3 regions of the Microbacterium sp. bgisy189 genome follow, and region 1 is predicted to be linked to each of the others. Evidence: riboswitches for the same ligand, from Rfam matches in the RefSeq annotation. Region 1 holds a riboswitch; each other region holds the start of a gene.
What was found. A riboswitch is a leader RNA that binds a small molecule or an ion and turns the genes downstream of it on or off. The one in region 1 is predicted to bind thiamine pyrophosphate.
Positions count from the first base shown of each region.

Region 2: linked by a shared signal. The riboswitch ahead of thiM (hydroxyethylthiazole kinase) and the one ahead of AC3ENX_RS02000 (MFS transporter) in region 1 are both predicted to bind thiamine pyrophosphate.
Region 3: linked by a shared signal. The riboswitch ahead of AC3ENX_RS06490 (ECF transporter S component) and the one ahead of AC3ENX_RS02000 (MFS transporter) in region 1 are both predicted to bind thiamine pyrophosphate.

Region 1 covers NZ_JBYIPT010000001.1:406,286-414,063, reverse strand. The annotation lists gene AC3ENX_RS02000 (MFS transporter) at 1-1,167, opposite strand, end outside; TPP riboswitch at 1,159-1,260, opposite strand; partial or broken gene AC3ENX_RS01995 (ubiquitin carboxyl-terminal hydrolase family protein) at 1,297-1,416, shown strand; gene AC3ENX_RS01990 (Glu/Leu/Phe/Val dehydrogenase family protein) at 1,620-2,687, shown strand; gene AC3ENX_RS01985 (AMP-binding protein) at 2,804-4,390, shown strand; gene AC3ENX_RS01980 (hypothetical protein) at 4,421-4,747, shown strand; gene AC3ENX_RS01975 (glutamyl-tRNA reductase) at 4,769-6,025, opposite strand; gene hemE (uroporphyrinogen decarboxylase) at 6,068-7,117, shown strand; gene AC3ENX_RS01965 (protoporphyrinogen/coproporphyrinogen oxidase) at 7,129-7,778, shown strand, end outside.
Region 2 covers NZ_JBYIPT010000001.1:236,282-244,059, reverse strand. The annotation lists gene AC3ENX_RS01230 (threonine/serine exporter family protein) at 1-870, shown strand, start outside; gene AC3ENX_RS01225 (DMT family transporter) at 882-1,799, opposite strand; gene recR (recombination mediator RecR) at 1,828-2,421, opposite strand; gene AC3ENX_RS01215 (DNA polymerase III subunit gamma and tau) at 2,425-4,602, opposite strand; TPP riboswitch at 4,690-4,784, shown strand; gene thiM (hydroxyethylthiazole kinase) at 4,776-5,591, shown strand; gene thiE (thiamine phosphate synthase) at 5,588-6,253, shown strand; gene thiD (bifunctional hydroxymethylpyrimidine kinase/phosphomethylpyrimidine kinase) at 6,250-7,695, shown strand; gene AC3ENX_RS01195 (glycoside hydrolase family 65 protein) at 7,708-7,778, opposite strand, start outside.
Region 3 covers NZ_JBYIPT010000003.1:253,504-261,281, forward strand. The annotation lists gene AC3ENX_RS06465 (enoyl-CoA hydratase/isomerase family protein) at 1-287, opposite strand, end outside; gene AC3ENX_RS06470 (SDR family NAD(P)-dependent oxidoreductase) at 295-1,056, opposite strand; gene AC3ENX_RS06475 (phosphotransferase) at 1,237-1,962, shown strand; gene AC3ENX_RS06480 (energy-coupling factor transporter transmembrane component T family protein) at 2,157-2,951, opposite strand; gene AC3ENX_RS06485 (ABC transporter ATP-binding protein) at 2,948-4,411, opposite strand; gene AC3ENX_RS06490 (ECF transporter S component) at 4,414-5,049, opposite strand; TPP riboswitch at 5,040-5,151, opposite strand; gene AC3ENX_RS06495 (D-alanyl-D-alanine carboxypeptidase family protein) at 5,189-6,562, shown strand; gene AC3ENX_RS06500 (SLC13 family permease) at 6,714-7,778, opposite strand, start outside.

The DNA.
Region 1 (7,778 bases):
GCCGACGATTCCCGCCGCTTCGCGACCGATCGTCATGCCGGAGTAACGCACCGCGGGGTCGAACAGCGACGCGAGCCAGGCCGGCTGCACGCCGTCGGCAGCGGCGTTGACGATGCCGATCATGAGCGTGAGCACCGCGACGACGAGCGTCGCGTCACGGGTGTCGAGCACGACGAACAGCGGTGCCGCGAGCACTGCGAGCGCTGCGAGCGCTCCCCCGGTGACCCACGCGGCGCGCCGGATCAGCAGCGCCCACACCGGGCAGAGCGCGGCGGCGACGGCGGCGGCGACCATAAGCGCCGTGAGGGTGACGGTCTTCGGCATGCCGAGCACCGTGGTCGCGTAGCCGAGGCAGAACACCGAGACGACGTAGAAGCTCACGTTCTGGCCGAACCGGACGAGGAACACGGCGAACACGTTGCGCGGCGCCACGAGCGCGGCCCGCAGCGGCGCGCGCTCGCGGTCGCCGCCTTCGACGACCCGGTCGAACTCGGGGGTCTCGGCGACGCGTGTGCGCAGGTACAGTCCGAGCAGCACCAGGGCGCCGCCGGCGAGGAACGGCAGCCGCCATCCCCACGCGAGCAGGCCCTCGTCACCGACGGCGGCTGCGACGATCGTGAACGCGAGACTGCCCAGGATGAGCCCGACGTAGAGTCCGCTCGTCACGAGCGCGCCGGCCACGGCGCGGCGCGTGCCGACACTCTCGAGGGCGAGCAGCGCGGCACCGCTCCACTCCCCGCCGGCGGCAGCGCCCTGTGCGAATCGCAACACGACCAGCAGCACGGGGGCCGCGACGCCGATCTGCTCGTAGGTCGGAAGCACGCCGATGAGCGCGGTCGCTGTGCCCATGACGAAGAGGGTCGCGAGCAGTGTGCGCCGCCGGCCGATGCGGTCGCCGAAGTGCGCCGAGACGAGTCCGCCGATCGGTCGCGCGATGAAGCCGGTGGCGTAGACGGCGAACGACAGCAGGATCGCCGTCAGCGGCTCTTCACGCGTGAAGAACAGCGTCGGAAAGACGAGGGCTGCCGCGGTGCCGTAGAGGAAGAAGTCGTACCACTCCAGCACGGTCCCGATGGATGCCGCGGCGACTGCGCGTCGCGACCGGCCTTCCGGGGGCCCGGCGGGGGTGGCTGTATGGGTGGACGGTGTGGTCAGGTGCACGCTCATCGGCGACATCCCTTCGCTCGCATGATCGAGATCAGGTTCGACGGGTGTGATCTCAGCCGCCGCGCGAACGCATCGGCACCCCGTGTCGGGACCCGAGCATAGTGGCCGCCGGATGGGCAGCCTGACCACATGACGGACACACGATTCGACACGACGGCACCGCCTTCGGGCGATGGCTGCGCCGAATGCGACGCGGTGGACGGCTGGTGGGTGCATCTGCGCAGGTGCGCGGCGTGCGGGCACGTCGGCCTCGCCTGACCGCATCCACCCCGCCGCCGAGATTGCCGAAACTGTCGCCCGGAGGGCCGTTTCGCGACAGTTCGCGCAATCTCGCGAGCCATCGCGCAGCGAATCTGCTCGCAAATCGACGCGATCAGGCGCACAATGGTCATGGACCCGCAACGCCGCGGGCCGCGAGTGCACGCCCACAAGGCCGGCCGAAAGAGAACGCGATGACCCACGCTCTGCCCTTGCCCGATGTCACCCACGAGCGCGTGGAGGTGATCACCGGACGGCGCAGTGGCCTGTTCATCACCGTCGCCCTGCACTCGTCCGTCCTCGGCTCCGCCCTCGGTGGCGCCCGGCTGTGGACCTACCCGCACTGGAGCGATGCGCTCGGCGACGCCCTGCGACTGTCGGCCGCGATGACGCTGAAGAACGCGGCCGCGGGACTGGATGCCGGTGGCGGAAAGTCCGTCATCGCTCTGCCGCCCGGCACGGTGCTCGATGCCGAACGCCGTCGCGCCGCCTTCCTCGACCTCGGTGACGCGGTCGAGCTGATGGGCGGCCTGTACCGCACGGCGGAAGACGTGGGTTCGACCACGGGCGACATGCTCGTCGTCTCGGAGCGCACCGAGCACGTCGTGGGCCTGCCCGACACCGTCGGCGGTTCGGGCGAGCCTGCCGGCCCGACGAGCCTCGGCGTCTACGAGTCGCTGCGCGCGACGCTCGAGCGGGTGACCGGCTCCCCCGACGTCGCCGGTCGTCGCATCACGATCTCGGGCCTCGGCCAGGTCGGCAGCCGCCTCGCCGTGCGCCTGTCGACGGAGGGTGCCGCGCTCACGGTCACCGACGTCAATCCCGACAAACTGCACCTGGCCGCCGAGCTCGGCGCGACGTGGGTCGCACCCGGCACCGAGCACACGGTGCCCGCAGAGGTGTTCGTGCCCGCCGGCATCGGCGGGGTGCTCGACGACGAGACGATCGACGCGCTCGATGCGCGCGCGGTGTGCGGCCCGGCCAACAACCCGCTCGCCGCCCACAGCGGGGCGCAGCGTCTGGCAGACCGCGGCATCCTCTACGCCCCCGACTTCGTCGTGAACGCGGGCGGGGTCATCTACCTCGACCTGGTCGCCAAGCATCTCGGTTCGCGCGATGAGGTGTTCGCGCGCGTCGCAGGAATCGGCGACACGATCCGCACGATCTTCGACCGCGCCGAGCACGACGGCACGACGCCGCTCGCGGCGGCCGAAGCGCTCGCTGCGGCACGCCTCCAGGCAGGAGCCCACGCGCTGGTCTGACGCGCGGATCACACGGGTCGAAACCCAGTCCCGCGGCGGTTGATCCCGAGTGCCACCGGTGAGAGGATCGAATCCCGGCGACGAGGCCGGGGAGTGATCTTCGAGGGAGACGATCCGTGTTCACCAGCCCCTTCCCTGACGTCGAGATTCCGAACCAGGGCATCTACGACTTCCTGTTCGGCTCGCTCACCGATGACGAGCTCACACGGGTCGCACTGATCGATCCGGCAACGGCCGCAGAGACGACCTACGGTGCGCTGCGCGCCCAGGTGAACGCCTTCGCGGGGGCACTTGCCGCGCGCGGCGCCGAGGTCGGCACGGTCGTCGGGCTGCTGTGCCCGAACGTGCCGGCGTTCGCGACGGTGTTCCACGGCATCCTGCGCGTCGGCGGTGTCGTGACGACGATCAACTCGCTGTACACGGCGGGTGAGATCGCGAAGCAGTTGACGGATGCCGGCGCCACCTGGCTCATCACCGTGAGCCCGCTGCTCCCCCAGGCCAAGGAGGCCGCGGCATCCGTCGGCATCGCCGATGACCACCTCATCGTGCTCGACGGCGCCGAGGGACACCCGAACCTGCGTGAACTGCTCACCGAACAGCAGTCGCCACCGGAAGTGATCTTCGACCCGGCCACGCACGTCGCCGTCCTGCCGTACTCGTCGGGCACGACGGGCGTCCCGAAGGGCGTCATGCTGAACCACCGCAACCTCGTCGCGAACGTCGAGCAGTGCCGCGTGAACATCGACCTGAAAGGCAGCGACCGGGTGCTGGCGGTGCTGCCGTTCTTCCACATCTACGGCATGACGGTGCTGTTGAACCTGGCGCTGCGGCAACGGGCGAGCCTGGTCACGATGCCGCGGTTCGATCTGGAGCAGTTCCTCACCAACATCCAGGCCTTCGCGTGCACGTACCTCTACATCGCGCCCCCGATCGCGGTGGCGCTCGCCAAGCACCCCATCGTCGACACGTTCGACATCTCGACCGTGCATTCGGTGTTCTCGGGCGCGGCACCCCTCGACGGCGAGACGGCGGAGCTGGCGGGGAGCCGCATCCATGCGCGCATGTTCCAGGGGTACGGCATGAGTGAGCTCTCGCCGGTCTCGCACGCCATGCCCTACACGCGGGACGACGTGCCGGTGAGCTCGGTCGGTGTCGCGCTGCCGAACACGATCTGCAAGCTCGTCGACACCGAGACGGGGGCAGAGATCACCGAGTTCGGCGACGACGGTGTGACCGCACCGGGCGAACTGTGGGTCAAGGGTCCGCAGGTGATGCTCGGCTACCTGAACCGCCCCGATGCGACGGCCGAGACGATCGACGCCGACGGCTTCTTGCACACCGGTGATATCGCGACGCACGACGAACGCGGCTGGTACACGATCGTCGACCGACTCAAGGAGCTCATCAAGTACAAGGGCTACCAGATCGCTCCGGCTGAGCTCGAAGCGCTGCTGCTGGGGCACCCGAAGGTGATGGATGCCGCGGTCATCGGCGTCCTCGACGACGAGAAGCAGGAGATTCCGAAGGCGTTCATCGTTGCGGTGCCCGATTCGGGGCTGACCGCCGACGAGGTGATGGCGTTCGTGGCCGACAACGTCGCGCCGCACAAGAAGGTGCGCCGGGTAGAGTTCATCGACCAGGTGCCGAAGTCCGCCTCCGGCAAGATCCTCCGCAAGGATCTGCGGGCGCGCGAACAGGCCTGAACCGCCACAGTCCCGAGTCAGAGGAGCACGATGCCCGCGCAGGACGCCGCCGATCGGATGATGCACCAGGCCCATGAGGCCTTCGACCGCGGCGACACCGTGCTGCACCTGCAGTTCGAAGTGAGCGGGCTGGGCGGCGCGCAGTCATCGTGGGGGTCGAGCGAGAACCTCATCGGCAGCGACGACCACGTCGGCTACTTCCTCACGCACGTTGAGCAGATCGGCTGGCGCCTCGAGCACACCGGATACACGTTCGTGCAGACCGGGGCGTCCACCTCCCAGAAGATGTGGGGCACCGGCGAAGGTGTCGTCACACGGGGCGTCGTCGTCGGCTACTTCACGTTCCGCCGCGCCTGAACACCCCTGGCAAGAGCCGGGTCAGGCGGACTGTTCGCGCTCGTCGGGGCGGGTGACGGCGGGGGTCACGGCCGGCGGCACGGCGATGTCGTGCAGGGTTCGCATGGCCTGTTCGACCTCGGCGATGCGCCCCTGCAGCGCGAGGTCGCGGATGCGGACGGAGGGGCCGTGCAGCAGCACTCCCGCGAGGTGGCGCAGCGCCGCTTCGGTCTCGTCTCCGGCGCCACGGGCGCGGGCCCTGGCGATCTCGGCGTCGAGCAGGGCGTGCACTTCGCGGCGCAGTGCCGTGATGGCGGGGCCGGCGGCGATGTCGGCGGCGTATTCGGATGCCGCATCCCCCACGAGCGCGCGGGCGTGGGCGTGCGCGTCGAACTCGGCGAGCGGCTCGTGCAACTTGATGGTTTCGAGGTCGAGCAGTTCGACCCCGTCGACGGCGCCGACCTCGGCGTCGACGTTGCGGGGCAGCCCCAGGTCGATCACGAGCACGCGGTGGCCGGGTGCGAACGCGTCGGCGTGGACGACGGCATCGGTCGTGCAGGTGATGACCACGTCGGCTTGATGCGCGGCATCCGCGAAGGACGGCTCTGCGACGAGCCCGTGCGTCGATGCGAAGGCTGCGGCGCGGCCCGACGGCGAGTACACGCGCAGGTCGTCTGCGCCGAGGGCGCGGACGGCGCCGACCGTGCGGGCGGCGTAGCGGCCGGTGCCGACGACGAGCACGCGGGCCTTCGACCAGTCGGTGATGCGGCTGGAGGCGAGGTCGAGCGCGAGCCGCACGAGCGAGCGGTGCGCGCCGCGCAGCGACGTGCGGTTGCGTACGCCACGGCTCGTGTGCAGCGCCTTCTGGAACAGGCGCTCGAGGTCGCTCGACGACGTTCCCTCGGTGCGGGCGTCGTCGAGCGCGCGGCGCACCTGACCCGAGATCTCGTCTTCACCCACGGCCATCGATTCGAGCCCGCTCGTCACCGAGAACAGGTGTGAGATGACCCGATCGCCCTCGTGCACGTGCACGGAGGTCCGCAGCTCGTCAGGGGTGAGCCCGCTGGCTGCGGCCATGGCATCCACAACCGATTCCGACGCGACGGCGGCGCCACCGGTGAGCGGCTCATCGATGTCGAGGTAGGCCTCGAAGCGGTTGCAGGTCGCGAGGACGACGGCTCCCGAGACGAACGCGACGTCGTCGACGAGGGTGCGTGTGGCCTGCGGCGCACCGACGGAGAGGGCCTCGAGCACGTCGAGACCCGCATTCCGGTGGTTGGCGGAAAGGCACAGGAGCACGGAACTAATGTTAACGCTGTGTCGCTGAACGGGTCCCCAACGCTGTCCGATTCCCATCCCCTGCGTGATGGAAGGGTGGCCGGGTCCCCCCTTCTGGAGGCACTGCGCGGCAATCGCCCCGCGACCCTGCCGGTCTGGTTCATGCGGCAGGCGGGGCGTTCGCTGCCCGAGTATCGCGAACTGCGCATGGGTACCGACATGCTCGACGCGTGCCTCACCCCCGACATGGCGGCCGAGATCACGCTGCAGCCGGTTCGTCGGCACGGCGTGGATGCCGCGGTGTTCTTCAGCGACATCGTGATCCCGGTGCGACAGGCCGGTGTCGACGTGACGATCGTGCCCGGTCGCGGCCCCGTGCTCGCCGAGCCGGTGCGCGACGCCGCCGCGGTCGCCGCCCTGCCCGAACTCGACCCCGCAGCGCTCCAGCCGGTGCGGGATGCCGTGGCCCTCACCGTCGCATCCCTCGGCGCGACGCCGCTCATCGGGTTCGCCGGCGCCCCGTACACGCTCGCCTCCTACCTCGTGGAAGGCGGGCCGTCGAAGGAGCAGCTGCGCACCCGCGCGCTCATGCACTCCGACCCGGACACCTGGGCGGCGCTGCTGGCATGGTGCGCCCGCATCACCGGCGCGTTCCTGGCGGCACAGATCGAGGCGGGCGCTTCGGCCGGGCAGCTGTTCGACTCGTGGGCGGGGTCACTCAGCGTCCGCGACTACACCGAGCACGTCGTGCGGCACTCGGCCGATGCGATCGCTCACGCGAAGGCGCTCGGCGTGCCGATCGTGCACTTCGGCGTCGGCACCGGTGAGCTGCTGCCGACGATGCACGGCATCGGCGCCGATGTCATGGGCGTCGACTGGCGTCTGCCGCTCGATGAGGCCTCGCGTCGCCTCGGCGGTGGCGTGCCGTTGCAGGGCAACATCGACCCGGCGCTGCTCTTCGCGCCGTGGTCCGTGCTCGAAGCGCACGCGCGCGAGGTCGTCGAGCGCGGCAAGACGGCCCCGGCGCACATCGTGAACCTCGGTCACGGCGTGCCGCCCGAGACCGATCCGACGGTGCTGACCCGCCTGGTCGAACTCGTTCACTCGCTCTGAGCGGGGCGGTGGTGGGCGCAGTGCACGCGGACTTCGAGGTCATCGGCGGCGGTGTCGCCGGGCTCGTGACGGCGCGGGCGCTCGCCCGTGCTGGCGCGTCGGTCGTGCTGCACGAGGCCACCGATCGCCTCGGCGGCCCCGTCGCCGCCCACGAGGTCGCAGGCCTGGTGCTGGATGCCGGTGCCGAGAGCTTCGCGGTGCGTGGCGGGACGGTCGCGGCGCTCCTGGGCGAACTCGGTCTCGGCGACGACATCGTCGCGCCGCGGCCGGGACCCGCCTGGCTGCAACCGGCGGCCGGCGACGCGGTGCAGCTGCCGGCGACGGGTCTGCTCGGCATCCCCGTCGACCCGCTCGCGTCCGACGTGATCGCGGTGATCGGCGCGGATGCCGCGGCTCGCGCGGCGGCGTGGGATGCCGAGCCCGCAACCGACGAGCTGCCCGAATCTCTCGGCGAGCTCGTGCGGCAGCGCATGGGCGCCGACCTGCTCGACCGACTCGTCGCACCCGTCGTGCACGGCGTGCACTCGCTCCACCCCGACGAGCTGGCCGTCGCGCGCGCGCACCCCGGGCTGCCCGCCGCCCTCGCCGAGCACGGCCGCCTCGGCCCCGCCATCGCCGCCGTCCGCGCCGCGGCGCCCCCGGGATCGGCCGTCGCCGGCAT
Region 2 (7,778 bases), 170 kb from region 1:
CTGTCGTTCGTGGCCGCAGCCCTCGCCGCGACAACCCAACTGCTGCTCGGGCGGGCGCACGTGCCGTTCTTCTTCAGCCAGATCGCCGGCGCGTTCGTGCTCACGCTCGCAGCAGCCGCGGCATCCCTGCTGTCGGCGACCGGTTGGCCGGCGGCCGAGGGCATCAAACCCTCGGTGATCGTCGCGGCCGGCATCGTCATCATGCTCGCCGGCCTCACGGTCGTCGGGGCCGCACAAGATGCCATCGACGGGTTCGCGCTGACCGCGGGCGGGCGCATCCTCGAGCTCGTCACGCAGACCGTCGGCGCCGTGGTCGGCATTCTCGCCGGACTCGAAACGGCACGCCTGGTGGGGCTCGGCATGACGCCGCCGAGCGAAGCGCTCCCCTTCGGCCCCGTGCCGCTGCAGTTCGTCGGCGCCGCGCTCATCGCCGTGGCCGTCGCCGTCTTCAACGGCGCGGGTCTGCGCATCGTGGTCGTCAGCATCGTGCTGAGCGTCGTCGCGTGGGCCGTCTACGTCGCGACGTCGGCGGCGGGCCTCGAAGTCGCCGCCGCGAGCGGCGCCGGCGCCTTCGCCGGCAGCCTGGTCGGCATCATCGCGGCGTACCGCCTGCACGTGCCGTCGGTCGCGATCACCACCGCCGCGATCCTGCCGATGGTGCCGGGGGCAGCGGTGTTCCGCGGACTGCTGGGCGTCGTCGAATCGGGTGACGGCACCGCCGTGATGCTCGCCGGCTTCGCGACGCTCGCCGGAGCCGCGACGATCGGCATCAGCCTGGCGGTCGGCGCGTCGCTCGGCATCTACGTGGGCCAGCCGCTGCGCGCGTCGCTCGGCTCGTTCGACCGGTCGCGGGCACGCGTTCGCACCTGACCCCGACCGGATCAGGGGGCGGGGATGCCGACCGGACGTCGCGGTCGCAGGCGGCCGCCGGTCGCGGCGAGCCAGCATCCCACGATCACGAGCGGGAACCCGGCGAGCAGTCCGCCGGTGAGGTGCTCGCCGAGCACGACGACACCGAGCAGGATCGCGACGATCGGGTTCACGTAGGTGAACAGTGGCGCGCGAACCGGGCCGACCTCACGGATGAGCGCGAAGAACGCGATGAAGGCGACGGCGGTGCACAGGATGCCGAGCGCCACCAGCGAACCGGCGCTGCGGAGGCTCGGCACCTCGTGCTGAGTCAGCAGTCCGATCGGCAGGTAGACGATGCCGACCACCAGCAGCGAGAGGGTGATGGTGCCCAGGGACGGTACGTGCTTGAGTTTGGTCGCGATGATGAACGGGGCGATGGCGTAGAGCAGCGCGACCAGCAGCACCTCACCGACCGCGAGCAGGGCTGCGGGGTCGGATCCGACTGCGAGCCCGGGACCCGAGACGATGACGGCAACACCGGCGAACCCGATCAGCAGGCCGATGGCGCGCACCGGCGACAGCGCCGAACGATCACCTCGCAGCAGCGCGATGACCGCAGCGAACAGCGGCACGGTCGCCACCAGCAGCCCGGTCGTACCCGACGGAAGCGTCTGCTCGGCGTGCCCCAGCAGCAGGAACGGCCCGGCCATCTCGATCGCGCCGAACGCGAGCACCCACGGCCACACGCGAAGCGCCGGCCTCAGGGCGCGTCGACGCAGGGCGAGCGGCAGCAGAATGAGCGCACCCAGCAGCGTGCGCCCGGCCACGATCGCCGGCGGCGAGATCGTGTCGACCGCCTCTTTGATGAACAGGTAGGGCATGCCCCACAGCAGCGCCATCGCGGCGTACAGCACCCACCCGCGGGCAGACACCCCGCCGGTGCTCATGGCGCACTCGTGCGGGCGGATGCCGACATCACACGCTCCGGCGGCCCTCGAAAGCGCGGCCGAGGGTGACCTCGTCGGCGTATTCGAGGTCACCGCCGACGGGCAGGCCGGATGCGAGGCGGGTCACCGAGATCTCGAGCGTATGGAGGAGTCTGCTGAGGTAGGTCGCCGTCGCCTCGCCCTCGAGATTCGGGTTGGTCGCGATGATGACTTCCTGCACCGTGCCGTCGGCGAGCCGTTGCATGAGCTGCGCGATGCGGAGGTCGTCGGGGCCGATACCGGCGATGGGACTGATCGCGCCGCCGAGCACGTGGTACAGCCCTCGGAACTCGCGGGTGCGCTCGATCGCGGCGACGTCCTTCGCGTCTTCGACGACGCAGATGAAGGTCTGGTCGCGGCGCGGGTCGCGGCAGATGCCGCAGCGCTCCTGCTCGGACACGTTGCCGCACACCTCGCAGAACCGCACGCGCTCGCGCAGCTCGCCGAGGAGGTGCGACAGGCGCGACACGTCGAAGGTGGGCGTCTGCAGAATGTGGAATGCGATGCGCTGAGCGGACTTGGGCCCGATGCCGGGGAGACGCCCGAACTCGTCGATCAGGTCTTGGACGATGCCGTCGTACATGGGCTAGTTGAACCTCGTGGGCGGGGTATGGGGCTCTTCGCGGACGAATCGCGCGTCGAGCACCTGCCGAACGACCGCTTCACCGACCCGCTCGATGCCACCCGGCCGTGCTGTGCGGCCACTCGGTGTTGAGACGGCACGTTCGACGGCGACGGGTGCAGTGGGCGGCAGCGGGGCGTCGCCGTCGACCGGAGGAATCTCGTCTTCCTCTTCGTCGCCGTCATCGTCGGGGCGATGATCGGCAACGGCGGCAGGGCCCGTGATGACATCGCCGTCGCGGGGCGCCGTGAGCGTGCGCACCGGCACGGTCGCCGCCTCCTCCGGTTCGTCATCGACCGCGAACTGCGCCGACGCTCCCGGCTCGTCGGCGGGAATCGCGGCGACGGCCCACTCGGTGACCGGCGCGGTCTGTGCAGGTGCGCTTTCGCGTTGGGAGGTGGGCTGGGCTGTCGGTGCCGGGCCGCGCTGGGGAGCCGCGGGCCGCGCCGGTGCACCGCCGGCCGGACCGGATGCGGGGCGCTCGGGAGCGGGCTCGGACGGCCCCGGATCGTACGGGTCGGAATCAGACGGCTCGTACGGCGCCGGGTCGGGGTCGGGCGGCACGTCGTCCGAAGGTGCTGCGGTGCCGCCGGGCTCGCGCGTGGACGCGGCATCGCTCGGCTCGTGACGCGCAACGTACTTCACGCGGACGCCGAGGACCGATCGGATGGCGCCGCGCAGGTCTTCGCTCGGCCCCTTGCCAGCGGCGAGCTTCTTGAACGCCGCGACGTCGCTCTGCGTGCCGAACGCGAGCGTGAGCACGTCGTCATCGGAGTACGCGACCGCCCGCGCACCGGTCGCGAGCATCCACGACGACCGGCTGATCGGTTCGAGCTGTTTCAGGATTTCGGGCCAGGCCGCACGCACCTGCTCGAGCGTGACGGGGCCGGTCGGCGTCGGCGGTGCGGGTGGTGCGGGCGTTTCGTCTCGCTGCGCTCGCTCAACGACCGGGGGCTGCGCTCGCTCAACGACCGGGGCCTGCGCCGGGGCCTGTGCCAGCGGCTGCGCGGTCGCGGCAACGGCAACGGCAGCGCCACCGGCGAGGACGCGCGCGACGAGGAGTTCGAGCTGCAGGCGGGGCGAGGTGGCGCCGTTCATCTCGTCGAGCGTGGTCACGACGAGGTCGGCGATGCGCGAGAGCCGGTCGGTGCCGAAGGCGGCGGCCTGCCGGCCCATGCGTTCGAGTTCGTCGGCGGGCACGCCGCGCAGCACGGCGGTCGCGCCCTCGCCCGTCGCCGCGACGATGATGAGGTCGCGCAGACGCTCGAGCAGGTCGTCGACGAAGCGACGCGGGTCCTGACCGGTCTGCACGACGCGGTCGACGGCGCCGAACGCCGCACCCGCGTCGCCGCCCGCGAACGCATCGACGACCTCGTCGAGGAGCGCCCCATGCGTGTAGCCGAGCAACGCGACGGCGCGCTCGTAGCGGACGACCGTTCCCTCGGCGGAGTCGTCGGACCCGGCGATCAACTGATCGAGCAGCGAGAGCGTGTCACGGGGCGATCCGCCACCCGCGCGGACGACGAGCGGCAGGACACCGGTCTCGACCTGCACACCCTCGGCACCGCAGAGCTGCTCGACGTATTCGAGCATGGCGGCCGGCGCCACCAACCGGAACGGGTAGTGGTGGGTGCGCGAACGGATCGTGCCGATGACCTTTTCGGGCTCAGTCGTCGCGAAGATGAACTTGACGTGCGCGGGCGGTTCTTCGACGAGCTTGAGCAGGGCGTTGAAGCCCTGCGCGGTGACCATGTGCGCTTCGTCGAGGATGAAGATCTTGAAGCGGTCGCGCGCGGGCGCGAAGATCGCGCGCTCGCGCAGGTCTCGGGCATCGTCGACGCCGTTGTGGCTCGCTGCGTCGATCTCGACGACATCGAGCGATCCGCCGCCGCCGCGGCTGAGTTCGACGCAGCTGTCGCACTGCCCGCACGGGGTGTCGGTGGGGCCCTGGGCGCAATTGAGGCAGCGCGCCAGGATGCGCGCAGACGTCGTCTTGCCGCATCCGCGGGGCCCGGAGAACAGGTAGGCATGACCGACCCGATCACCGCGCAGTGCCGTCATCAGGGGCTCGGTCACCTGCGACTGACCGATCATCTCGCCGAAGGTCTCCGGACGGTAGCGGCGGTACAGGGCGGTGGTCACCCGAACAGCCTATGGTGTGGGCCCGACATCGGGGGTGCCGATGCGCGACGCGGTTGGACGCACGTCCGCGATGACGCTACGGTCGAGCACAGTGACACGGGGTGCCCGCACGGCGGGCTGAGACCACACCCGTCGAACCTGATCTAGTTCGTACTAGCGAAGGGATGTCGCGAATGAGTGTTCGCACGCCTGTCCATCCGTCCCCCGGCGCGGCGCTCGATGCGCTGCGTGCCGCACACCCGCTCGTGCAGTGCATCACGAACGCGGTCGTCACCGGCTTCACCGCGAACGCGCTGCTCGCCCTCGGCGCATCGCCCGCGATGTGCGATCTGCCCGGCGAGGCCGGCATGTTCGCCCGTGTCGCAGACGGCCTGCTCGTCAATCTCGGCAGTCCGCGCGCCGAACAGCGCGACGGCGCCCGCGAGGCGGTCACCGTCGGCACGCCGTGGGTGCTCGACCCCGTCGCGGTCGGCTCGCTGCCGGTGCGCACGGCGCTCGCGCACGAACTGCTCGAGCATTCCCCCGCAGTGATCCGGGGGAACGCATCCGAGATCCTCGCGCTCGCGGGGCGCTCGGCGGGCGGCCGGGGCGTCGACGCGCTCGACCGCCCCGAGGATGCGGCGAACGCGGCGCGCGATCTCGCGCGGCGCACCGGCGGCACCGTCGCGGTCAGCGGCGAGGTCGACCTCGTGACCGACGGCGAGCGCGACGCGTGGATCCACGGCGGCGATGCGCTGCTGACCCGCGTGACCGGCGGCGGCTGCACGCTGGGCGCGACGACGGCCGCATTCCTGGCCGTTGCTGCGCCGTTCGAAGCGGCCGTCGCGGCCTGCGCCGTGCATGCCGCGGCATCCGAACGTGCAGCGTCGCACTCGCGCCGGCCCGGCTCGTTCGCGGTCGCGTTCCTCGACGCACTCGACGCGCTGACGCCCGACGACCTCGCCGGCGACCGCGTGCGCATCGCCGGCCTGATCGGGGCGGCCTCGTGAGCGCGTTCGACCCGAGCCTGCACCTGGTCACCGATCACCGCCTCGAGGTCGACCGGCTCGTGGAGGTCGTCGAGGCGGCCGTCGACGGCGGGGTGCGCATCGTGCAATTGCGCGCGAAGACCGCTTCGGCCCGCGAACAGATCGAGCAGGCACGCCGGCTCGATCTCGCGATCGCAGGCAGGGCGCTGTTGCTGATCGACGATCGCGTCGATGTCGCGCTCGCAGCCCGCGACGCCGGTGCGCGAGTCGACGGCGTGCACCTGGGACAGAGTGACGTGCCGCCGCTGACGGCGCGTCGACTGCTCGGTGCCGAATCGATCGTCGGCTGGACGGCGAACCGGCCGGAGCACCTCACAGCCGCCGACGCGATGCCGGCCGGCACGATCGACTATCTCGGCGTCGGCGTCATCCGCCCCACGTTGACCAAGGCCGATCATCCGACACCACTCGGCCACGACGGGTTCGCGCGACTGGCATCCGCGACGACGCTGCCCTGCGTCGCGATCGGCGGCATCGGGGTCGACGATGTCGCACCGCTGCGCGCGGTCGGCGCCGCCGGCGTCGCCGTCGTCACCGCGGTCAGTGGCGCGAGCGATCCGCGTGGGGCTGCCGCCGCGCTGCGTGCGGCATGGGACGACGCCCGATCGGAGGTGGCGGCATGAGCCGGGCACGCGTGCTCAGCATCGCCGGCACCGACCCGACGGGCGGTGCAGGGCTGCAGGCCGACCTGAAGACGATCGGCGCACTCGGCGGCTACGGCATGGCCGTCGCGACCGCACTCGTCGCACAGAACACCCGGGGCGTGCGAGAGGTGCACGTGCCACCGGTCTCGTTCTTGCGCGCACAGCTCGACGCGGTCTCCGACGACGTGCGCATCGACGCCGTCAAGCTCGGCATGCTGCACTCGGCACCGCTGATCGACACCGTGCGCGAGTGGCTCGACCGCGTCGACCCGCCGATCGTCGTGCTGGACCCGGTCATGGTCGCCACCAGCGGTGACCGGCTGCTCGACGAAGAAGCCGTCACGGCACTGCGCGAGCTGTGCCGACGCGCCGACCTCGTCACGCCGAACCTGCCCGAGCTCGGCGTGCTGACCGATCGCACCTGGGCGACGACCTGGGACGAGGCGGTGGAGCAGGCACGCAGGCTGGCCGTCGACACCGGCGCGACGGTACTGCTCAAAGGCGGGCACCTCGCTGGCGGTGAGAGCCCGGATGCCGTCGTCGACGCAAACTCCGTGCACACCGTCGCCGGCACCCGCGTCGCGACCAGCAACACGCACGGCACGGGCTGCTCGCTGTCGTCGGCGATGGCGGTGCTGCGCGCCCAGGAGCTCGCCTGGCCCGAGGCGTTGACGCGGGCGAAGGCCTGGCTCACCGGCGCGCTGCTCGCGGCCGACGCGCTCGAGGTCGGCGGCGGCAACGGCCCCGTCGACCACTTCCACGAAGCGGTGCCCGCCGCGGGGTGGGCAGACCGCGCGTGGCGGGCGGCAGAACCGGTGCGCGCCGCAACCGACCGCTGCCGGTTCGTGCGCGGCTTGCGCGAGGGCACACTCGACCGCGACGCGTTCGACTGGTACCTCGCGCAAGACGCGCTCTACCTGCACGAGTACTCGCGGGTGCTCGCGCAGCTGTCCGCGACCGCACCGACCCGCGATTCACAGGCGTTCTGGGCGGAGTCGGCGCGCGGCGCACTCGCCGAGGTCGACCGGCTGCACGCACACCACATCGACGGCGACCTGCCGGCTGCAGCCCCCGCGACAACGGCCTACACCGACCACCTGCTCGCCGTCGCCGCCCGCGGCGACCACGCCGAACTGCTCGCCGCCGTCCTGCCCTGCTTCTGGCTGTACCAGGACCTGGGGCGGCGTTGGCGCGAGATCCCCCGCGACGGGCACGCCTTCGCGGACTGGCTCGACGCCTACGGCGATCCGGCGTTCGACGTGAGCACGCGGCGCGCGATCGAATTCGCCGACGCCGCCGCCCGCGCGTCGTCGGCTGCCGGTCGGGCACGGATGGATGCCGCCTTCGCCAGATCGATGCGACTCGAACTGGCGTTCTTCACGGCCCCGTTGCAGGACCGCGTCGACGTGCTGACGGGGTGATGCTCCGCGGTCTCACCTGCCGGAGTCGTGGTCGTCGGGCGCACGGACGTCGGCGACCGTCTCGACCGGGCTGAGTCCGTCGT
Region 3 (7,778 bases), on a different contig from region 1:
GAGGTGACGAACGTGCGGATGCCGTCGTGGATCGTGTGCGCCATCTCGGTGATCGCGTCGCCACCGGCACCCGACGAGGCCATCGCGACGACGTCGCCGCCGGCGCAGAACGCGGGGCCCGCGGCATCCAGGATGATCGCTCCGACGGAAGGGTCGGCGGTCAGCTCGTGCGCGAGGTCGCGCCAGCGGGTGCCCATCTCGAAGTCCATCGCGTTCAGGAACGCGGGACGGTTGAAGGTGAGCCGCGCGAGGGCGCCGTCGCGCTGCAGCAGGATCGTGTCGCTCATGGGTTCCTTACTTCGGGGCCATGCGGATTGCGCCGTCCATGCGGATCGTCTCGCCGTTGAGGTAGCCGTTGTCGATGATGTGCAGGGCCAGCGACGCGTACTCGTCGGGGCGGCCGAGGCGTGCCGGGTAGGGCACCTGCTCGCCGAGGGAGGCCTGCGCCGCTTCGGGGAGCCCCGCGAGCATGGGGGTCTCCATGATGCCGGGGGCGATCGTGCAGACGCGGATGCCGTAGCGGGCCAGTTCGCGGGCGATCGGCAGTGTCATGGCGTGCACGCCACCCTTGCTGGCCGAGTAGGCGGGCTGGCCGATCTGTCCGTCGAACGCGGCGACGGAGGCGGTGTTGATGATGACACCGCGGTCGCCGGATGCCGTCGGCTCGGTCTGCGCGATGGCGGCGGAGGCCTGTGCGATGACGTTGTAGGTGCCGATGAGGTTGATGCGGATGATCTTCTCGAACCCGGCGAGCGGCGACGGGGTGCCGTCACGGTCGAGCACCTTTGCGGGCGGGGCGATGCCGGCGCAGTTGACGACGACACGCAGCGGACCGGCCGCGGTGGCTGCCTGCACGGCGGCGGCGACCTGGTCAGCGTCGGTCACGTCTGCGGGCGCGAACGTGCCGCCGAGCTCGGCGGCGATGTCGGCGCCGGCCGAGGTCGGCAGGTCGACGATCACGACGTGCGCACCGGCATCCGCGAGCCGTCGCGCGGTGGCGAGACCCAGGCCGCTGGCACCGCCCGTGACGAGGGCGGACGCTCCTGCGATGTCCATTGCGTTCTCCTTCGAACTGGTCCTGCGTCCCACCATACGCGGCACTGCGTGCCAGTCGCGAACCGGGACGCGTCCAGGCTACCGGCGGCCGCTCGCGCGCGGCAGACTGTTCGGGATGGATCTCCGGCTGCGACGCGTGTACAACGAGCCCGCCCCCGACGATGGGTTCCGGGCGCTCGCATGAGCATTCCGGCGGCCGATCTCGACGTCCCGGCGACGGTGCGGGCGCTCGCCGGCGGCGCGGCGCTCACGCCGGTGTGGCGCAACGAGCTCGGCGGCGTGACCTTTCGCGCCGACGACGGCCGGCACATCAAATACGGACCCCGCAACACCGAGACCTCGATGGCCGACGAGGCGGAACGGCTGCGGTGGGCGGGCCGGTTCACACGGGTGCCGCAGGTGCTGGATGCTGGTGCCGACGCGACCCACGAATGGCTCGTGACAGCGACCCTCGACGGACGCTCTGCGGTGGATCCGCGCTGGATCGCCGAGCCCGCCGTCGCGGTGCGCGCGGTCGGCGAAGGGCTGCGGGCGCTGCACGATGCGCTCCCCGTCGCGGACTGCCCGTTCGATTGGGGCGTACCGGGTCGCATCCGGAACGCGGCAGCCCGCGGCATCCGTGTCGACGTGCGCCGGCACGAGACGCCGCCGATCGACCGCCTCGTCGTTTGCCACGGGGATGCGTGCTGCCCCAACACGCTGGTCGGCGACGACGGCCGGTGGTCCGCCCACGTCGACCTCGGCGCGTTGGGCGTCGCCGACCGCTGGGCCGACATCGCGGTCGCGTCGATGAGCACCGAGTGGAACTACGGCCCCGGCTGGGAGGACGAGCTCATCGCCGCATACGGCGTCGAGCCCGATCGGGAGCGCCTCTCCTTCTACCGCGACCTCTGGAACGCGACATGAGCTACCCGCAGATGTTCGACGACGACGATCCGCTGCCGCGGCATCGGCACGAGCTGGCGGAAAAGGGGACGCATGTTGTCGTCGCGGCGCGCTCGAAGCGACGATACGCGTCCCCCTTTTCAGGGACCGCGGCTCCAGGGACGGCGACTCCAGGGACGGCGGCTCCGGGGACGGCGGCTCCAGGGACGGCGGCGTCAGGACCAGACGAAGCGGAACAACCCGACGGCGACGGCGGTACCGAGGGCCACGGCGACGATCGCGAGCGCGCCGACGACGGCGACGGCGTCGCGCGACGTGAGCCGTGACCGGCGAAGCCAGGTACGCTCCCCCGGCGCCCCGAACCCGCGGGCCTCCATCGCCATCGACAGTTTCGTGCCGCGACGCACGGCGAACACCAGCAGCACGAACGCCATCGAGAAAAACCTGCGCAGCGCGCCGCGATCGCCCACGCCACGCGCGCGACGTGCGAGGGTCATCGACCGCCAGTCGTCGACGAACAGCCCGAGCGTGCGGGTGCCGGCGAGCACCCCCAACACGAAGTTCGTGGGCAGGCGCACGATCTGCGCCAACGCTGCCGCGAGCTCGTTCGGGTCGACGCGACCAAACAGCAGCACGGTCGGCACCGCGAGGGCGAGCACCCGGATGCCGACGGCCACCGCAGTCGCGATCGAGGCGTCGCTGATCGTAGCCAGCCCGAACGTCCAGTACACCTCGCCGCCGGGCTTGCCGTACAGCAGCACGCTCATCCCGGCGATCGGTGCGACCAGCAGCACGGGCAGGAGTCGTCGCAGCACCGTCGACAGGCGCAGGCCCGTCAGCGGCAGGCACAGCAGTTGGAGCACGACCGCGAGGATGCCGCTGACCACGTCGATCGAGGCGAACAGCGGCAGCGACAGCAGCACGGCCAGCAGCAGTCTGGTGGCGGGGTTCACGCCGTCGAGCCACGCGGTGCGGGTGACGGCCGGCTCGGTGCGCTGCAGCACGCTCATGCTGCGACCTCCCCGGCGTGCGGCAGCGACAGCTCGATGCGGTGGCCGCCCAGATGACTCTCCACGTCGGCGTCGTGCGTGACGGCGATCACCGTGCCGCCGCCGGCGATCTGCTCCTGCAGCAGCTGCACGAGTTCGATCCACCCGCGACGGTCCTGCCCGAAGGTGGGCTCGTCGAGGACGAGGACCGGCGGCGCCGTCGCGAGCGCCGTCCCTACCGACAGCCGCCGCTTCTGGCCCCCCGAGAGGGTGAACGGATTCGCGCGCGCCAATGGTGCCAGGTGCAGGCGCTCGAGCAGCTCGTCAACGATCGCCATCCGCGCCAAGTCGAAGCCCGCAGCGCGCGGGCCGACGGCGAGCTCGTCGCGCACCGTCTTGGCCAGGAATTGGTGCTCGGGGTCTTGGAAGACCACGCCGATCCGACTGAGGAGCTCGCGTGAGGTCCACTTCGCCGGGCGACGACCCTTGCGACCGGCGAGCGCCGGCGCGGCCTCGACGACGCCGCGAAGCTCCGGCAGCAGCCCGGCGAGCGTCAGCGCGAGCGTCGACTTTCCACTGCCGTTCACGCCGGTGATGACCGTGGCGGCCCCGCTCGGCACCGCCAGGCCGAGGCGAGTCTGCACCGCATTGCGCCCGTCGCGCGAGACGGCGAGCCCGCGCGCCCGGAGCACATCGCTGCCACCGCCACCCCGCGGCAATGCCGGAAGGTCGATGGCGCGACCGGGCACCCACACACCCGCGGCGGCGAGTGCGACGCCGTGCGAGGTGAAGACCTCGGCGGGCGGGCCGTCCGCGAGCAGTCCGCCCTCGGCATCCAGCACGATGACCCGGTCCATGAGGTCGACCCACACGTCGGTGCGGTGCTCGATCACGATCAGGGTCGCACCTCGACCGGCGACTGCCCGTTCGACCGCGCGCCGGACTTCGCCGACACCGGCCGGATCGAGGTTCGCCGTCGGCTCGTCGAGCAGCAGAAGTCCCGGCTGCATCGCGAGGATGCCGGCGATCGCGAGCCGCTGCTTCTGCCCGCCGGAGAGGTGCTTCGTCGGGCGATCGCGGGGTACGTCAAGACCGACGGCGTCGAGGGCGGCAGCGACGCGGCTCGGGATCTCGCTCGGCGGGACGCCCAAGTTCTCGCAGCCGAACGCGACGTCGTCGCCGACCGTGGACAGCACGACGCCGGCGTCTGGGTCTTGCAGCACGAGGCCCACCTGCCCGCGGCAGGCATCGGGCGCCTGGCCGTCCAGGCGGATCTCGCCGGTGGTCTCCCCCTCGTCGGCGCCGCCGAGCAGGCCTGCGAGACCGGCGAGCAGCGTCGACTTGCCCGCACCCGAGGCGCCGAGCAGCAGCACACGCTCACCCGGCTCGATCGTGAAGGTCACATCGGTCACGGCCGCGGCGCGCCGGCCGGCGTAGCGCCACCCCCAGCCCGACGCCGTGACACGTGTCGGACGGTGCACGCTCAGACCTCGGTGCGGGCTTCGCGTCCGGCGGCGAAGCGACTCAGCGCGCCGGTCGCCGCCAGCGCCCGAACCAGCAGCCAGCCGACGATGCCGGCGAGCACGATGCCCGAGGCGACCGCGACGCCGAGGTAGATGAGGTTGTATTCGAGGGTCTTGAGGATGTTCGGCGTCGTTCCGTAGAACAGCTCGAGCACCACTGCGCCGAGTGCCGCGCCGACACCGGCGAGGATCGAGACCGGCAGCGTGAAGCGACGGTAGAAGAAGGCGAGGAAGACCAGTTCGGCGCCGAGCCCCTGCGCCAGGCCCGACATGATCGTGCCGACGCCCCACTGGTTGCCGAGCAGCGCTGAGACGGTCGCCGCGACGAGCTCGACGAACAGCGCCGCGCCGGGCTTGCGGATCACGAGCCCGCCCACGACGCCGCCGAGCAGCCAGATGCCGAGCGCGACGCCGCCGAGGCCCGGGGTGAGTGCATCCATCGCACCCCACCAGGCGTACCCGACGGTGTTCCAGCCCGAGAAGACCAGACCGATCGCGACACCCAGGACGCTCGCGACGATGATGTCGACGGGGCGCCACGCGAAGCGATTCGCGGTGGCAGAACGGACGGTGGTGGACGACGCGGACGCGTGCATATCTACTCCTCCCTGCGCCGGCATGACCCGGATCAGGTTCGACGGTCGAAGCGTGGTTCGCTTCCTCTCAGCCCGGCTCACCGGACTCCCGTGGTTGTCGCGTCGAGTATAGCGCCGACGGTCACGGTAGTTTTGTCGCGTGGATGATGCGCGCGACCCCGACGGCGCACCTCGCAACCCCTCGACCGGCACGACGGCGCTCGCGTGGGTGGACGAGGAACGCATCATGTCGGGCGCCCAGCCCACCGTGCCCGCTCGCGGACGCGCGCCCGACCTGCTGGCCCGTCGGCCGCGACGACGGATCCCACCCACGTTCTTCCTCGTGCCGATCGCGACGGTGCTTGTGCTGGCCTGCGCGTACACCGGCGCAGCACTGCTGTGGCCGCTGCACAACGTGCAGCCCACCGTGACGGCGGCCGAGATCGCGACCGTGGCGGCACCCGAGACCGCCGTCAGCTGGCCGGAGAACGGCAGCGCCGCGGTCGGGGTCGACGGGCTGGAGACGGTCGCGGCATCCGATGACGAGGCCGTGCCGATGGCGAGCATCACGAAGCTCGTGACCGCACTCATGGTGCTCGACGAGACGCCGCTCGAGGTTGGCGAGCAGGGTCCCGAGCGCGAGATCACGTGGGCCGATCGCTACCGCTACTGGGAGTACCTTGCGCGCGGCGAGTCGGCGCTCGACGTGCCCGTCGACGGCACCCTCACGACCTACCAGCTGCTGCAGGGCATGCTCATGGGCTCCGCGGGCAACTACGCCGAGCTGCTGACCGCCGACACCTGGCCGACGGATGCCGAGTTCTCCGCCGCCGCGACCGAGTGGCTCGACGCCAACGGCCTGAACGACATCGTCGTGGTCGACCCGAGTGGCATCAGCCAGGAGAACGTTGCGACACCTGCCGCGCTCATCGACCTCGGCGAAGCCGCCCTCGACAATCCGGTACTCGCCGAGATCGTCGCCACCGAATCGGTGGAGCTGCCCGGCGCCGGCGAGGTCGAGAACACGAACGAACTGCTCGACGACGGCGCGGTGGGGCTCAAGACCGGCACCCTGTACGGCGACTACAACCTGCTCGCGGCCCGCGACATCGACGCCACCGACGCGGTCGTCACCGTCTACGCCGTCGTGCTCGGCCAGATCGGCAACGACGCCCGCTTCGACGAAGCGGAGCGGCTGCTCGATGAGGTCGTCGCCGAAGCCGAGACCCCGGTCACCCTTCCTGCGGGAACGGTCGCCGGTTCTGTGACGACCCTCTGGGGCGACTCAGCAGACATCGTCACCACCGAAGACGTGTCGGTGCTCGCGTGGAACGGCGCGTCTGCGGCATCCACCCCTGCGCTCGACCTGGGCGAGGCGGCGGCCGATCGCGAGGACGGCGACCCGGCCGGGACCGTGTCATTCGAGGGTCCGGTGAACGCGCAGACGGCACCGCTTGCGCTCACGGCGACGATCACCGACCCCGACGGGTGGTGGCGACTCACCCACCCGCTCGAGCTGTTCGGGCTGGGGTGAGTGCCGGGGTGCAGTTGAGCGCCGGCTCCCGGCATCCTTCGAGCGCACGGTTCGGCGCGCGTTCGGGAGGGGAACGGCGTTCGGGAGGGCCGCGGCGGCGGCGATCAGCCTCCCGAGTGCAGAGTTCCTCCCGAGCGCGCGGCGCCAGGGGCTAGAAAGGCCAAATCACCGGCACGTACAGCACCGCGACGGCGAGGAACCCGACCGTGAGCGGGGCCCCGAGGCGCCAGTAGTCGCCGAAGCGGTAGCCGCCGGGCTGCATGACCATCACGTTGGCGGGCGTGGCGACCGGGGTGAGGAAGGCCGCCGCCCCGGCGACGGTGAGGGCCATCATGAACGGCTGGATGCTGACGTCCAGCGTGGCGGCGATCGCCACCGCGATGGGGGCGACCACCAGCACGGTGGCGACATTGGAGATGAACTGCCCGAGCACCATCGTCAGCACGCACAGCACCAGCAGCGCGAGGTGCGGCGACGCGCGGCCGATGAGGGCGAGCACGCCGTCGGCGACGAGGTCCGCGGCTCCCGTGGAGGTGAAGGCGGCCGACAGTGCCATCATGCCGGCGATGAGGATGACGGTGGTCCACGAGATCGCGCGGTAGGTCTGCGGCACCGTCAGCACGCGGGTGACGATCAGCGCACCGGCGGCGAGCAGTCCCGCCACCGCCGGGGGCACGAGCCCGGTCGCCAGCAGCACGACCATGACGCCGAGGATCACGAGGGCTCGGCGGGCACCGCGGCCGAGCGGGACCGCCCGCTGCAGCGCCTGCGGCGAGGTGACGGCGATCACGTCGGGCGAGGCGGTGTAGCGGGTGAGCGACTCCCAGGGGCCCTGCACGAGGAGGGCGTCGCCGGCCTGCAGGGTGAGGGCACCGGCGATGTCGCGGGCGGGATGCGCCGGGTCGGGCGCCTCGGCGCCGCGGCGCACCGCGAGGATGACGATGCTCTCGTCGCTGGTGGTCATGCCCGCGCAGACGGTGGTGCCGATGAGGGCCGAGCGCGGTGCGACCAGCACCTCGGCCGCGCCGTCGCGTGCGCCGAACAGCACCCCGGTGTCGAGGCTCACCGCGTAGCTCTCCCGCAGGGCGCGGGCGTGCGCGCGGGGGTCGGGCGCGACGTCGGCGACCCGGTCGGGCACCCGGTCCGGCAGCAGCCGGTCGCCACCCAGCACGACGACCAGCACCGTGAGGGCGACCAGCGGGATGCCGGCGAGGGC